2 regions of the Thermodesulforhabdus norvegica genome follow, and region 1 is predicted to be linked to the other one. Evidence: riboswitches for the same ligand, from Rfam matches in the RefSeq annotation. Region 1 holds a riboswitch; the other holds the start of a gene.
The links. Region 1 has a riboswitch for cobalamin ahead of BM091_RS01365 (TonB-dependent receptor plug domain-containing protein). Riboswitches for the same ligand answer to the same signal wherever they lie in the genome.
Positions count from the first base shown of each region.

Region 2: another riboswitch for cobalamin. It lies ahead of cbpB (peptide-modifying radical SAM enzyme CbpB); the one in region 1 lies ahead of BM091_RS01365 (TonB-dependent receptor plug domain-containing protein).

Region 1 is NZ_FOUU01000001.1:270,989-278,570, forward strand. Features, by position in the region: gene BM091_RS01335 (tetratricopeptide repeat protein) at 1-270, opposite strand, end outside; gene BM091_RS01340 (energy transducer TonB) at 279-1,001, opposite strand; gene BM091_RS01345 (ExbD/TolR family protein) at 988-1,419, opposite strand; gene BM091_RS01350 (MotA/TolQ/ExbB proton channel family protein) at 1,423-1,842, opposite strand; gene BM091_RS14025 (MotA/TolQ/ExbB proton channel family protein) at 1,830-3,290, opposite strand; gene BM091_RS01360 (DUF3450 domain-containing protein) at 3,287-4,072, opposite strand; cobalamin riboswitch at 4,334-4,523, shown strand; gene BM091_RS01365 (TonB-dependent receptor plug domain-containing protein) at 4,638-6,665, shown strand; gene BM091_RS01370 (DUF2162 family putative transporter) at 6,676-7,449, shown strand; gene BM091_RS01375 (MotA/TolQ/ExbB proton channel family protein) at 7,446-7,582, shown strand, end outside.
Region 2 is NZ_FOUU01000001.1:514,410-521,991, forward strand. Features, by position in the region: gene BM091_RS02475 (RnfABCDGE type electron transport complex subunit D) at 1-725, shown strand, start outside; gene rnfG (RnfABCDGE type electron transport complex subunit G) at 727-1,281, shown strand; gene rsxE (electron transport complex subunit RsxE) at 1,285-1,872, shown strand; gene rsxA (electron transport complex subunit RsxA) at 1,888-2,466, shown strand; cobalamin riboswitch at 2,492-2,712, shown strand; gene cbpB (peptide-modifying radical SAM enzyme CbpB) at 2,991-4,367, shown strand; gene kdsB (3-deoxy-manno-octulosonate cytidylyltransferase) at 4,401-5,144, opposite strand; gene glnE (bifunctional [glutamate--ammonia ligase]-adenylyl-L-tyrosine phosphorylase/[glutamate--ammonia-ligase] adenylyltransferase) at 5,173-7,582, shown strand, end outside.

The DNA.
Region 1 (7,582 bases):
TTTATAGATTTCATAGGCTTTTGAAAAGTTGCCACACAGAAAGTGGGCATTGCCGAGTTCAAGTAAAACCTCGGCACTTTCACTACCGGACGCTCTCATGTGCTCTTCCAAAACGGATATAGCTCTTTGACATTTTCCAGTTTTCATCAACCCCTGAGCCTTAACGATAACGCTCGCATCATCGGCAGCTTCCGAAAAACCTCCAGGATCCACGACCATGAAAAGTACGGTCGAAACCAGGCAGACCAGCGTTTTAACGGAATGCAGCATTAAGCGGCTTACTCCTTCAGTCTGAACTTTACGGGAAGAACCACCAGGGTTTTAACGGTTTCTCCTTTGTACCTACCCGGCAAAAATCTCCATTTTTTCAGGGCTTCAATCACACTTTTTTCAAAATAACCCTCCGGGTTTGCCGAAATTATCCTGATATCTTCAATAGAACCGTCTCTTCCAACCACGAACCTTACCACAACCTCACCTTCTATCATCAACCGCCTGGCCCTAAGCGGATAAACGGGCTTAACACTGTGCAAAACCCTAGGAGGTTCATCCACCTCTGCCACTCCATAAGTCTTCAACCCTCCGGGTATTCCCGGTCTGGCCCTGTTTCCCGAAGGAGCCGAGGGAACTGTGCGGGAAGTCTTAACGGGGTTTGTATGCACGACCCTGGCGTGTACGACACGGGTACGGGGCTTTCGCAGGCTAATATCCGGAGGGGTCACAACAGAGGCCGCCACATTTTCCATCGGAGGCGGAGGTTCCATAAAAAAAATCTCTTCAGGAATCTTTGTCTGGGGGGGCGGTTCGCTCTCGATTATTTCTTCCGGTTCCACGACGGACCTTATGGTTTGAAAGTCCATTCCATAGGGAGAATATTCAATACCTATCGGATTCGGGGTCGTGAAAAGAAACGTATCGTTTTTTCCCATCCGGGAAAGCAAAAGAAAAAGACAGAGAGTGCATAAAAAGCCGGCAATGTAGTGGCGTTTACCCACCTCCATCACTTCCCGCCTTCCTCGCCGCAACGCTCAGGTTTTTCGCCCCGGCAGCCCTGCATTCGTCCAGCACGCGAATAAGCACATCGGTCTTTGCATTTCTGTCACAAACGACGACAACACCGGCGTCGGGATTTTCGCGAAGCACCTTTGACACGTAAGTTCTGATCATGGGAATCTCGATCCGACGGCCTTCAACAAAGATTTCTCCCTTTTCGGTAACGCCGATGATGAAACTCAGTTTTTCAAGCGGCTCCGCCGTCTTAGCCCGCGGCCTTTCCACAACGACACCGCTCTCTCTGGTAAAAGAAGTCGTGACCAGGAAAAAAATTAGAAGAATAAAAACCATGTCCATAAGAGGAGCCAGATTGATTTCCACTCCGCCACGGCGCTGAAAACGCTTTCTCCTGAGAACGTGACTCATGATTCACCATTTCCTTCTGATTCTTTCACGACTCTGTTCAAAAATGTGGGCTCCCAGCATCGCCGGAACCGCAATAGTAAGCCCCGTCTGGGTGGTGATAAGAGCTTCAGATATTGCAGAAGCAAGATTTCTGGGATTCATACCCATCCAGGAAGAAAGAACCCTGAACGCCGAAATCATCCCGGAGACCGTTCCCAGAAGCCCGATGAGCGGAGCCACCACGGCAAGGACTACAAGGGTATTACTTGCTCTTTCCAATTGTTCAAAAGTACCGACAGACACTGCATCCGACCTTTTCCGAGCTTTAGGAAATACAGAAGCCACAAAAACCGCCCAGGTCCATACAGAACAAACGAACAGAGCTATCATCCAGGGGCCGCCCTGTTGAAAGTAGGAAACCAGAGAATTGACTATTTCGCCCATGACCCTTTCTCCCTTTGTTCCCATTCCGTAAGAATCCCGCAAACCTGAGAACTTTTTTCCTCTGCCTCCGTCGTCAATCTGTCTGCCCATCTCTCCAGGAAATGATGGGCTACTATGACGGGAACGGCGATCATCAGGCCAAATTGCGTCGTTACAAGAGCTTCGGAAATACCGGCAGAAAGATACCTGGGGTTACCGGTTCCAACGACCGTTATAACCTGAAAGGTTTCGATTATTCCGCATACCGTCCCGAGAAGACCCAAAAGAGGAGCAACAGAAGCCATGGTTGTAAGTGTCGAAAGAAACCGGTTGAGGCGTCCCGTCTCTTTAAAAAGGGCTTCATCAACGATATCTTCAACTCTCGGCACTTCAGCCCTGGTCGGATTTGAGAGAAAGTAAGCTGAATACGCCGAAACTATGTTGCCGACAATCCTTGCCGCAGGAGAAAACCCTAATCCCTTACAGATCTCGTAACATCGATCCCATTTGCCCGAACGAACCGCATCCATAATACGCGTCCATGCTTCTTCGCCGAGCGGCTTTTGCTTCCGGTAAAACCAGACTCTCTCGATAAAAATGGACGCACATATGAGCGCTATAAGCAGAAGCGGCCACATAACGACCCCGCCCGACTTAAACCATTCGACGAGGCGATTGCCTGTGGCTTCGTAAACGTTCTCGTAAGCCTTTTTCCCCGTTATGTCGACCGGCACAGGACCGCCGTTTTTATCAAGAAAGTTTTTTACGGTCCGTGAGATTTCCGCCGGAAGGGGATAACCTGAAAGCAGAAAAGAATTGCCGGGACCCAGTCTGACGAGCCTGACATCGTCACTGGATAAGGCAAAAATACAGAAAGTTCCGACCCTCAAAGCCGTCACATTTCGTTCCTGACCGTCATCGCCGTAAATGGGAAGTTCGACCTTCTCTACAAGTCCCCCAAGCGTGATTTCCGTAAAGAGCGCTTCCGCCAGGGACCTGATATCTTCCATGGTTACAACGTAGTCCGGTTCATTTAATCTATCCCGCAGGTCCTTTAAACCGCCGTGATACATGACCAGAGGATTTCTGTCGAAAAGACCTGCAAAATCGTCCTGCCATGAAAGAATCTGCCTGTGTATTTCGGCCACTTCACCCTGCTGCTCCGAAAGGTCTTTACGGAATTCTTCTTCATTTTTCCGCAATGCTTCAAACTCACTCTTGAGACCCTCTACTTCACTTCTCAGAGCTCCGGCCCTTTTTTCAAGCGTCGCGATTTCTTCAAGCAGAGCACTTCGCTCCTTTTCGATCTGCCCGAAAACCCTTGAGGTCCTTTCTTCGGACAGTGTTATTTCTTTTTCAACCTCCTTTGAAAGAGTCCTCCAGGAAAGGCCTTCAGCTCTCGGAGTTCCCTGCATTACTGACAAAATAAGAAGACACAGCACGGAGAATTTCAGGGGTTGTGAGATCATCGTTCAGCCCTTTCACCGGCAACCGGAATAACTAACCAGGTATCTTCCCGGGAAGGCTCCAGGGAGTCTCCCCTCTGTACTCGATCAAAAACCTCCAGAACCCGGTCTCTTAAATCACCGGAAACAGGCTTCCATGTATGACTCACGGGATCATAAAAATTAAGAAAAGACCTATCAGGAGGCCCACAAAAAAGTGCAAGTCTGCCCACCCGCAAAAACTGCACGTACTGCTCTTTATCCCCCTCTTTGAGCATGCCGTCGTAGACTTCCACCGACCTTCCGTAAAGAGCTTCCGCAAGTAGAGTTTCAAGAACCTTTCGGGTCTTTTCCGATAGAGAAATCGAATAATCCGCAAGGGTTGCTTTGAGATCGGTCAGCCTCTTGAGCCTTTGTTCTCTGTGAAAGGGTAGGTCATTCCTTATGGCTTCATCAAGCCTATCTGTCGCATCGTAGAGAAACCTCTCAAGGTTCGAAATCAACTCCTGCGCACTTTCTCTCTGTTGCTCCAGTTTCTCAGACCTGGTCCTGGCCGTGTCCCGGTAATTCTCGTATTTCTCCTTTTCATGCTGCAGGTAGGCGATTTCCATTTTGAGCTTTACAATCTTTTGCTCCAGGGCAGCTCGCTCCTTTTCCCATTCTTCCCAGGCTCGGGCGGCATCTTTTTCATCGGATATTGCCTTGGTCAGAGCGGCATACAGTCCCGAAGGAGTCCCGGTAGAAGCACCAACATTACCTGCCGTCAGTATCGTGATCACAAAGAAAGCATTACATTTCAACCACATAGCAGCCGACCTCCATAAAATCAAAAGGCCACGCTCCCTTCCCTTTTCCGGAAAGGGCCTTCGTGGCCTTTTTCCTGTCCCCGGTTTTTCGGAACCGTTCTTCGGTTCGCCTGATGTTATTTTAGCGCATTGGTGGATGTCAAGAGGATAAACGCACCTGCCATCAAAACACATTACGAAACTGTGTCGGGTCGCTACAGGATACCAGAAAACAGTGTTGACATTTCATGTTTCCATCAGGTATAGGAGTTACGGAAATTTTGAAGTTTAGCGGTATCAGGTGCCCCTGCTAAGGGCTTAAAAGGGAACCCCGTGGGAATCGGGGACGGTCCCGCCGCTGTGAACGGGGACGAAACCCGCAAAATGCCACTGTCCCGATGATCGGGATGGGAAGGCGCGGGGAGTAGGAAGATCCGTGAGTCAGAAGACCTGCCTGATACCGGCCGATTGAGGGTTCGAGGAAGGACCCGAGCGGCTCCCAGGGATGAAGAAAGCAGGGTGCAATCCTTAGGGCGCAGGCTCTAAGGATTTTTTTTATAAATTAAAAACCCAAGGAGGAATCATTATGCGAGTCCTGCCGGTCTTCGTGGCCTTTCTGTCCCTGGGATTCAACCTTTTTTGTTGCCATGCCTCTCGTGCTTTTGAGATGGAACCTCTGGTCATCACCGCAACCAGGGTTCCAACACCGAGTCACGAAGTCCCTGTAAGGGTCGACGTCATCACCCGGGAAGAAATAGAACGATCACACGCATCAGACCTTTCAGAGCTGCTCATTCAGAAGCTCCCTACCCATTTTCATCGATACCCCGGATCACTTACCTCTGTTGATATTCGCGGATTCCGTACAGACACGCACGGAACGGACATCAAAGGTCGTGTCCTCGTGCTCATTGACGGTCACAGGGCCGGGACGGGAAACATATCGGCCGTTCCTCTGGAAAATGTTGAAAAAATCGAGATTCTTCGAGGGCCCGCATCGGTCATGTACGGTTCTGCGGCCCTCGGCGGCGTGATCAACATCATTACGAGAGAAGGCAGGGGAAAACCCACCGTTGAAGCGGGCTTTGAATACGGAAGCTGGAATCGAAAAAAAGGCAGTCTCTCCGCATCAGGAGGACTTTCCGGAGATCAAATTGGTATATCCTTCGGCGCAAGGCAAATTCATCAGGACGATGACTATAACGATGGAGACGGCGATAGGGTTGAAAACACGCACTATTCTGACGAAGCCTATTCCCTGAGCCTTACGGCAAGGCCAGCAGAAGGTCACCGTATTATGTTCGTCGGCCAATACTTCAGGGCCTGGGATGTGGGGACGCCCGGCGCTACCTACAGTCCTGACTACGACGATTATAAAAGCATACTGCGGCGCTACGGTGCTCTGAGTTATGACGGCGGCGCGGACGAACTAGGTCTTTCGTGGCACATCAGTGGCTACAGCGTTTACGACAGAAGCTCCTGGAACGATCCTGCTCAGGCCTGGGGATATCTCAACCACATTGTAGAAACCGAAACACAGGGTCTTCGAGGCCATGTTGCCGTACCTGCTTTCGGTTTGGGAAGGATAATCGTCGGAGGCGATTTCGATCACATCGAAGTGGATTCCTGGAACGTCCCCCCGGGTGTCGCACCATGGTCTCCCGACACAAGCTACGACAATTATGCTCTTTATGGGGAACAAAAAATTTCCCTTTTTGACCGTCTCAATATCTATGCCGGCCTGAGATACGACCTTTTCGACGAAAGCCTGGAAGAAACTCCGGGGCTTGAGGTTACGGCCGAAGATAAAAGCTTCGACGACGTAAGCTGGAGGGTCGGCGCAAGCTTCGACCTCACAGACTGGCTGACGGCCAGGGGTCACATCGGAACGGGCTTTCGGGCACCTACGGCCGATGAGCTGGCCGGTAGGTTTGCTCAGGGGAGCTGGACAAAGATCGCTGGAAATCCCGATCTGGAGCCCGAAAAGAGCACGACCTATGAGCTGGGGGTCGATGCGGTTTACGGCAAGGCGTCGCTGGGTTTTTCCGTCTTTTACACGGACTACACGGATCGCATTGTCGGCGGATTTACAACGTGCATTGACGGCGATTGCACCTGGACCACCTACAGAAACGTTGACGGGGCGACCTTTACCGGCATGGACGGATATGCCTCCTGCGACTTCGCATTCTCTCTTGGTTCTTTTAATGCCACCGTCACCCCTTATGTAAACTGGATCTACTATTTCTCCCGTGAGCTTGAAGACGAAAGCTCGGCACAGGACCTCGGTACCGATACCGTTACCTATGTATCAAAGGCCAATCTGATCGCCGGGCTTCGGTTTCACTTTGACCGCTATGCAGACCTGAACATATGGGCGAACTACCATGGTCCTCAAAAAGTTCAGAACTGGGACTACACATCACCCTTATACGGAACCGTTTACGACAAAGGCGGTTTCACCATTTATTCACTCCGGCTGGATTTTCACATCTTCGATCATCTTCATCCCTATCTGACGATCGATAACCTGACCGACAAGGATTACGCCTACGCAGATGGATACCCTATGCCGGGGCTGACCGTTATCGGAGGCTTTAAACTCAGGTTCTAGGGAGGCAGGCATGTCCGTTAGGGCTCTCATTGTTGGCCTCTTTCTGGCCCTTGCCGTTTTCGCCGCCAAAACAGGGGCGGGACTGGCTTACGGGCTTAAAACCCGCAAAAGCAGAAGGGCTGTGGCAGGTCTTCTCATCGGCTATTCACTGGGATACCTTGCGCTGATTTCGGCCATGACATCGATACTTACAGGACCCTGCCTGTCAGACCAGGTCAGAGCCGTGCTGAACAATCTGGCCCATCACGGCATAACGGCTCATGTCTGTCTTGCCCTGGGTCTGTTCGTCTGGGGATTGATTCTTCTGGGAAGACCTTCTCGTGAAGTCGCTTCTGCCGGAAAGGCCTGGCTTGCCCTTGTGATCCCCTGTCCTGTATGCCTCCTTGCCATCTCGTGCTCTCTTGCGGTCCTTCTCGTCTATCTTCAGACATCCGGCTGGAAGGTTATACTTCTTGCATGGGCCCTTTTCATCGGCACCGGGTTGATAACGGCCGGGCTTTTTTCCGCCCTGAAAGCACATCCTGATCTGATTCTGGGATTTTCAATGATGGGCGTTGCGGCCTACACGCTGGGATCTCTTTTTCTGGGCCCTTCCCTTGAAGATGCCCGGAGAGTCTTTCGCATAGTAAGCACCGGTCGGGAACTCTCAGCCTTTACCCTGGGCAAAACCCTGCCCGTCCTGATCGCGGCAGGTCTGGCATTTTTCGGCGGGTTTATTCGGGCTTTCTCTGCTGTCCGTCAGGGCCTGCCGGTTCAAAAAAGCCGAAAAGGAGTAGGGCTATGAATTTTTTAGGGGCCTTTCTCACATCTTTTATTTACCTTGTTTCAAGCACACTGCTCTATCCTGTTTTGCTTCTTCTGAGCATCCTCACGCTGTGGAGCTGTGCCCAGTGCGGGGCATTTCTCGGGGAATGGAT
Region 2 (7,582 bases), 240 kb from region 1:
TACTGGGCCTTCTTATCTCGCCTTCCGTTCCCTGGTGGATTCCTTTCATTGGCGGCGTGATTGGAATTCTTGTACCCAAGCAGTTCTTCGGCGGAGTCGGCCAAAATGCATTCAGTACAGTTCTGGTGGGCTGGGCAGTGATGTACGTGTCCTATCAATCCATTATGGCCGATTATCCCATGCCTGCGCCCTTGTTCGGTTTGACCCCCGGAGGCTATGTGGAATATCCGCCAACGGAGGTTCTAAAGTGGGATGGGGTTGAAGTCGTTCGGGATATTCCACTTGTAGATCTGTTCATCGGAAATGTTCCCGGCACGGCGGGAACGACTTCCGTGCTCGCCGTCCTTATCGGCGGCATATATTTAATCCTGCGGGGCATAATCCCCTGGCAGATTCCCGTCTTCTACTTGATCGGAGCGGCAGGCTTTGAACTGATCTTCTGGATGATAAACCCCGCCAAGTATGCTTCCCCTATTTTCCACCTTTTCTCCGGATGGATGATGCTGGGTGCCTTCTTTCTTTCCACCGAAAAGGGCACGACGCCTCTTAAGCCTGCGCCGATGGTACTTTACGGCCTGGGTTGCGGCATCATGACCATGATCATAAGAAACTGGGGTGTTTATGTGGACGGGGTGCCCTTTGCGATTCTTTTCATGAATGCTGTGGCGCCTCTTCTTGACAGGATGAAAACCAAACCAATAGGGAGGGTAGAGGGCCTTGCGTGACATGGTAAAGATGGTCGTCGTACTTACGGCCATATGCGCCGTATCGGGTTTTACCCTTGCCTTCCTGAACGATGCAACCCGGGAGGCACGGGCTTATCAGTTGCTCAAATTCGTGAAGGAACCTTCCATCAGAGCAGTTTTCTCGGTACTGGATTATGACAACGATCCCATAAAGGATCGTATGGAGGTCAAGGTAGGAGAGGAAACCAAAACCGTTTTTCCTGCCAAAAAGGGTGGTCAGGTTATAGCCGTGGCGTTGGATGCTGCTGCTTCTGGTTACGGCGGTCCGGTAGAGGTCATGGTGGGATTTAAGCCTGATGGTACTCTTGTGGGAATTGGTATAATGAGACATTCGGAAACACCCGGACTGGGAGCAAGGGTTACGGAAGATGTCTTTACGTCTCAGTTCAGAGACAAGACACCTCCCATAAAACTGTCGGCACAGGGTGGTACGATAAACGCCGTATCAGGGGCCACGATCTCCAGTACTGCTGTCGTTACTGCGGTAAATCAGGCAAGTGAAATCTTTTCTCAGATCAAGGGGGAGGTTTTTTAACCTATGAGTGTTGCAAAAGAATTCACAAAGGGTTTGTGGAAAGAAATACCTCCTTTCAGGCTTGTTCTCGGGCTTTGTCCGACACTTGCCGTAACCACAGCGGCCGAAAACGGGCTTGGTATGGGGTTGGCCACAACCTTCGTCCTGGTGGGTTCCAATTTTATAGTCTCAATTCTGCGTAAGATCATACCTTCTAAAGTTAGAATAGCCTCCTTCATCGTTGTCATTGCAACTTTTGTTGTTATGGTGGAATTGCTCATGCAGGCTTACTTCTATCCTCTATACAAGGTGCTTGGAATTTTTATACCCTTAATCGTGGTTAACTGTATCGTTCTAGGTCGAGCTGAGGCTTTTGCCTCAAAAAACGGGGTAATTCTGTCTCTGGCCGATGGGCTCGGCATTGGGCTTGGTTTTACCATCTCGCTTACGGTGCTCGGAGCTATAAGAGAACTTTTCGGAAGTGGCACAATCTTCGGGCATGCCGTTATGGGGGCATCTTTTGAACCTTTGAGTTTCCTGATAAAAGCCCCGGGGGCTTTTCTGTGTCTGGGTGTTATTCTCGCAATTATGAACGCCATCAGCGAAAAGTAAGAGAGTGAGCGGGCCATGAACGAGTATTTGTTGATTGTTATCAGTGCCGTTCTTGTAAAAAACATCCTTTTGATACGTTATCTCGGTAACTGTCCTTTTCTGGGCGTGTCCAACCGAATGGACACGGCTACCGGCATGGCTATGGCCGTCGTCTTCGTCATGACGCTGGCCAATCTCATAACCTGGTGTGTTCACAGATACATTCTCGTTCCCTTTGGTCTTGAATACCTTCGCACCATTGCCTTCATATTGGTAATCGCATCGCTGGTTCAACTTGTGGAAATGTTCTTGCAAAAGTCAGTGCCTGTTCTCTACAGAATGCTGGGGATTTTCCTGCCTTTGATTACAACAAATTGCGCCGTGCTTGGTGCGGCTGTTATAGCCATTAACGAGGAGTATAACCTTGCCCAGGGTGTTGTCTTCGGCATTGCCTCTGCCGTTGGTTTCGGTCTGGCACTGATATTGATGACTGGGCTTCGTGAAAGGTATGCTCTTCAGCCCGTACCCCGGCATTTCAGGGGTACTTCATCGGGCTTAATTACTGCAAGTTTGCTTGCTCTGGCCTTTTTTGGCTTTTTTGGAATGGTTGAATAGAAGTTTGACCTTTTTTCATACTTGCGTTATTTACGGAGTTGAAAGAGCGTAGCTAAGGCTTCGGCATCCCGGAACACGGTGAAAATCCGTGGCGGACCCGCCGCTGTGATCGGGGACGGGAGGTCACCCCAGGGATTCGGGAGTTAGCTTTCCGGATCCGGCCACTGTTCTGCTCAAGCAGAATGGGAAGGCTGTGGCCATCCCGGATGATCCGAGAGCCAGAAGACCTGTCGAAGCCGTTAGCGGGCAATCCTGATGGCAAAGGGATCCCGGATCGATCACGCTGTAGGTGTGTGGTTGATCCGGGTTTTTCTTTTAAACCAAAACCGTAACGGGAGGTACTGACATGAAGGCAAAGGTCATCAGTTACCGTCGTCGCTGCCGTTCTGCTGCCGGAACCGGGCTTTCCCACTACATTTTGTTGACTCCCAAAAAGTAACCTAGCTACCGACCACTAATCGGGAATCACGGCAGGCCGTGGCCTGCCGTGACGAATTAGAAACTCGGGGAGGAAAGTTACCACTATGACAATCCCGCTTTACGCAAACACCGGTTATGGACCACACTTCAGCGTAATCGACATCGGCCTCAAGGACAAGGTCGCCGTAATTGACCCCGACACAGGCTTCTGGGCCCTGAGTGAATCAAGTTCGTTGGGTGATATACTGGCCGGCGACTTTGCAGAAAAATACATGGACCAACGGCAAAGTTTCGCCGAGGAAATGGATAATTTCCGATTTAACCTTACTCCCTCGGCCGTGTACTTCAACCCCACGGAAAAATGCAACTTTAACTGCACTTATTGCTATATTCCGGAGGAAATTCGGCGTAACGGCGTAACAATGACCTCCGAAGAAGTTTCCAGGGCCCTCAATGTCCTGAAGGAATATTTCGGTAAAACTCTGCCCCCGAAGGTTAAACCTCAAGTTATCTTCCACGGAAGCGAACCGATGATCGCCCGTGACGCCGTTTTCCGGGCAATTGAGGATTTTCGTGATGATTTCCTGTTCGGCATACAGACAAACGGCATTCTTCTGGATCGCGAAGCAGTGGAGTTCCTGACATCACGGAACACCGGAATCGGGCTGTCTCTAGATGCCCCCGTTGAAGAGGTTGCCAACACAACCCGGAAGAACTGGAGCGGTCAGGGGGGATTCCGAAAAATCCTCGAAGTGCTGGAGATGCTTCGAGAATATCCGGCCTACAATGTCATTACCACGGTCACCCGAGAAAATGTCCATCTTCTACCGCAGATGGTTGACTTCTTTGCAGATCTGGGCGTTCAAATGGTGATGTTTAACCCCGTAAGATGCACTCAACGGGGAGGCAGAGAACTTAAACCCGAGGACTCCATTATGGCAGAATACTTCTGCCGTGCCCTAGACCAGACGAGAACCGTAAGAGACCGCAAGGGATTCAAAATTGTGGTGGTTAATTTTGCCAACGTCCTGGCCGGGATTCTCGGCCCCACGACAAGAAGGCTCATGTGCGACATATCGCCATGTGGCGGAGGCAGGTGCTTTTTTGCGGTTTCGGCCCGGGGAGATCTCTTTCCCTGCAGTGAATTCGTGGGATTTCCCGAATTCCGTGGAGGAAACCTTTTAAAAGACCCTGTTGAAAATGCCCTTAAATCCGAACCTTTCCTCAAGGTTACGAATCGCAAGGTGGAAGACATAGCCCCCTGTTTCAGGTGCGCCATAAAACACTTCTGCGGCGCTCCTTGCCCTGCCGAAGTGTACTCTCTTCACGGAAAACTCAATGCTCCGGCCCCCTATTGCAAATTTTACGAGGAGCAGGTTCGATACGCTTTCAGGGTAATAGCGTCCGGAGAAGAAAAAGAATTCCTTTGGGACGGCTGGGAGGAAGAAACGGAGGAAACCTTTTCTCAGATCCTGCCTTAGGTCTATAAGGGGTCCGATTTAGGTCGGACCCTTTCATTTCTTGTTTTTCAGGTACCTGAGAAATTCTTCAACATCGTCCGGCGTATCTATAGAAATTGTATCCCGTGAAGACGGAAGAATTTTAACGGAATAGCCCCGTTCAAGGGCTCTGAGCTGTTCCAGGCGCTCAAGTTGTTCCAGCTTACCCGGTGGCAACTTCACAAAAGTTTTCAAAAAGCCGTAACGATAACCATAAAACCCCAGATGCTTCCACCAGACCAGATTATCAGACGTGTCGTCTCTGACGTGTGGTATCGGAGCACGGGAAAAGTAAAGAGCTCGCATTTCGTTATCAAAAACAACCTTGACGGTGTTGGGATTCAGGAATTCTTCTTTTGATTTTGATCGATAGGCCAGCGTAATAATGGAGAATTCCGGATACTCCACACAAGCCGTTATCAAATCGTCCACAATCTGCCCGTCAACCGTGGGTTCATCACCCTGTACGTTAATAATGACGTCCTCGTCGCGGCAACCGTACTTCTCGGCCGCTTCGGCTATTCTATCGGTCCCGGACAAGTGTTCGGAACTGGTCAGCACGACAGATGCACCGAAGCTTTCGGCTTCCTCACGAATCCTTTCATCATCCGTGGCTATTATCACATTATCGGCTTTCAGGCTCCGGGAGCATCCCTCGTAAACCCACCTTAATAAGGACTTCCCCGCCAACTTCAAAAGAGGCTTTCCGGGAAGCCTTGTCGAAGAGTACCTTGCCGGTATAAAGACATAAGTTGCCATGAAAACCTCTTAATGTGGAGGAACCTCGATGTCCGAAAAAGCCCAGCTAGATATTACGGATCCTTCCGATCAAAGACAAGCCCTGGAACTGGCCTCCAACTATGCGAAAACCCTCCTTCAGAGATTTCCGGAATACTCTGAATGGTTATGGGATCAGAAATCGATAAGAAGAAGCTTTTCGCTTTTGGATGTTCACAGGGATTTTCAGAAAGAAATCGGTGAAGCTCCTTCTCTGGCCGAGGTAGCCAGAGCTATGAGGCGGGTGAAGCAAAGACATTTCCTGAGACTCGCCCTGAGGGACCTAATCGGTTTGGACGACCTCCAGAGTTCAACGGGTCAGCTATCGGATTTCGCCTGCGCTGCATTTCAAACGGCTTACCAATTTCTCGAAAAATTTCCCCATCTTTGGAACGGGGTTTTGCTTATTGATGAAATAAAATCAGGAAATCTATCCCTTGCGGTAATCGGACTCGGCAAGCTGGGAGCCCACGAACTGAATTTTGTTTCAGATGTGGATATTATGTTCATATACGAGATGGATCCGACCTCATCCAACCGCCTGCTTCACGAAGTCGTCTCAACTCTAACCCGTTTATGCCATGCCTTAGTTCATCTGGTGGACGACATCGTGGAGGGTGATCGGCTGTTCAAAGTAGATCTGCGCTTAAGACCCGGCGGAAAAGACTCGGAACTGGTCGTCCCTCTGCCCTTTGCATTACACCATTACCTTGTGGAAGGTCAGAGCTGGGAAAGATTTGCTCTTATCAAGGCCTCCCCCCTTGCCGGTAACATAAGTCTGGGTAATTACCTGATAAGGGAAGTTCAGCCCTTCATATACCGTCGTTTTCTCGACTTTCAGGCGCTGGACGAGATACGGCGGATGCGAGACAGGATTCTTTCCGAAACACCTCCCACAAAACCCGGGCCGGGTTACGACGTTAAACTCGGCATTGGTGGCATAAGGGAAATAGAATTCATAGTGCAGGCTCTTCAGATCATATACGGGGGGAGAAAACCGGACCTTCGTGAGGCTTCAACCTTAAAGGCCCTTAAGAAACTTGCAAAGGAAGAAATCCTTCCGGAAGATGTGGCTATGAAGCTGAGCGAGGCCTACGAGTTTCTGAGGAGGACGGAACACTGGATTCAGCTTGCGAACAACGTTCAGAGCCACAAGATCCCCAGGTCCGCAACGGCAATGGAAAAGCTGGTTCGTGCCGTTATGAGGGTTCACCCTTCCGAGGAGGTCGGACCCTACATTGAGCAGTTTATAAAACATCTTCACAACCAGACCGACTTCGTTAACAACCAGTTCCGCTCTCTCTTTGGTGAAGAGTTCACACGATACGGGGGTAGAGGCGAAGAAGTGCCGAAAGAGGAGGAAGAAACAGAGGCTTTAAACTCGAGGTGTATTAAGGAAATAATTGAAAAGTGGTCGGCTTCTAAAGAGCTTTCGGAGGAGAAAAAAGCCTTCGTTGCCGTAGTTGCCGACAGGAGCTCAACATTGGTTTGCAAGCTTCCAAATTCCTTTCCCGCTGAAACTGCAGCGGTGAAAATAATCCGCTTCATGGAAGGCGTACTTCGAAGACCGGGTTTGGTAAAGTTTTTTCTTGGAGGAAGCAGAAGACATCAATCCAATCGGACACTTCAAAGAGCTCTGGAGGCGCTGATACGAAGCCCTTTTGCAGCAAACATTCTGATTCATCTTCCCGGCCTTGCCGAAAATCTTAAGGACACCTTTCAGGACTTTGAAGATTGGTCATCTGAGTGCAGTGCCGTAATGGAGTCAACTCCGGCTTTTGAGGAAAAAATCCAGTGGCTCCGGCGTTTTAAAAATGAACGCCTTCTCACGATTGTCCTGCAGGACATCCTGAAGAACCCGGGACCGGAAATAATCGGAACCGAGCTAACCCGTCTTGCCGAATACTTTGTAAATCAGACCTACAGGATTACCTGCGAACGGCTTGGAATTAATCCCGAAGCCTATCCGCTCTGCGTATGTGCACTGGGAAAGCTGGGCAGCAGAGAAATGGGGTACCATTCGGACCTTGACCTCATGTTCGTTTTCTCCGCCGAACTCGCCGATAACGGCAAAGGTCTTGAACAGATACCCGAAGAAACGGTAAAACTGGTGCAAAGATTTGTCAGGCTTCTCTCCATAAATCTTGAAGAAGGACCCGGTTATGAGGTGGATATGCGTCTGCGCCCCTCTGGAAATTACGGACCTCTTGTGGTTACCAGAAGAGCCTGGGATGAATACTATCAGGATCAGGCCGATCCCTGGGAATACGCTTCTCTTGTCAGGTTTCGACCGGTAGCTGGAAACGGTGAGCTTGCCCGCGTTCTTGTGGACAGGGTGACCGAAATCCTTTCGGTTCCAAGAGATCCGGAGAAGGTATGGAGACGGCTTTGCGATCTGCGCAAACGCATGGAAGAGGAAC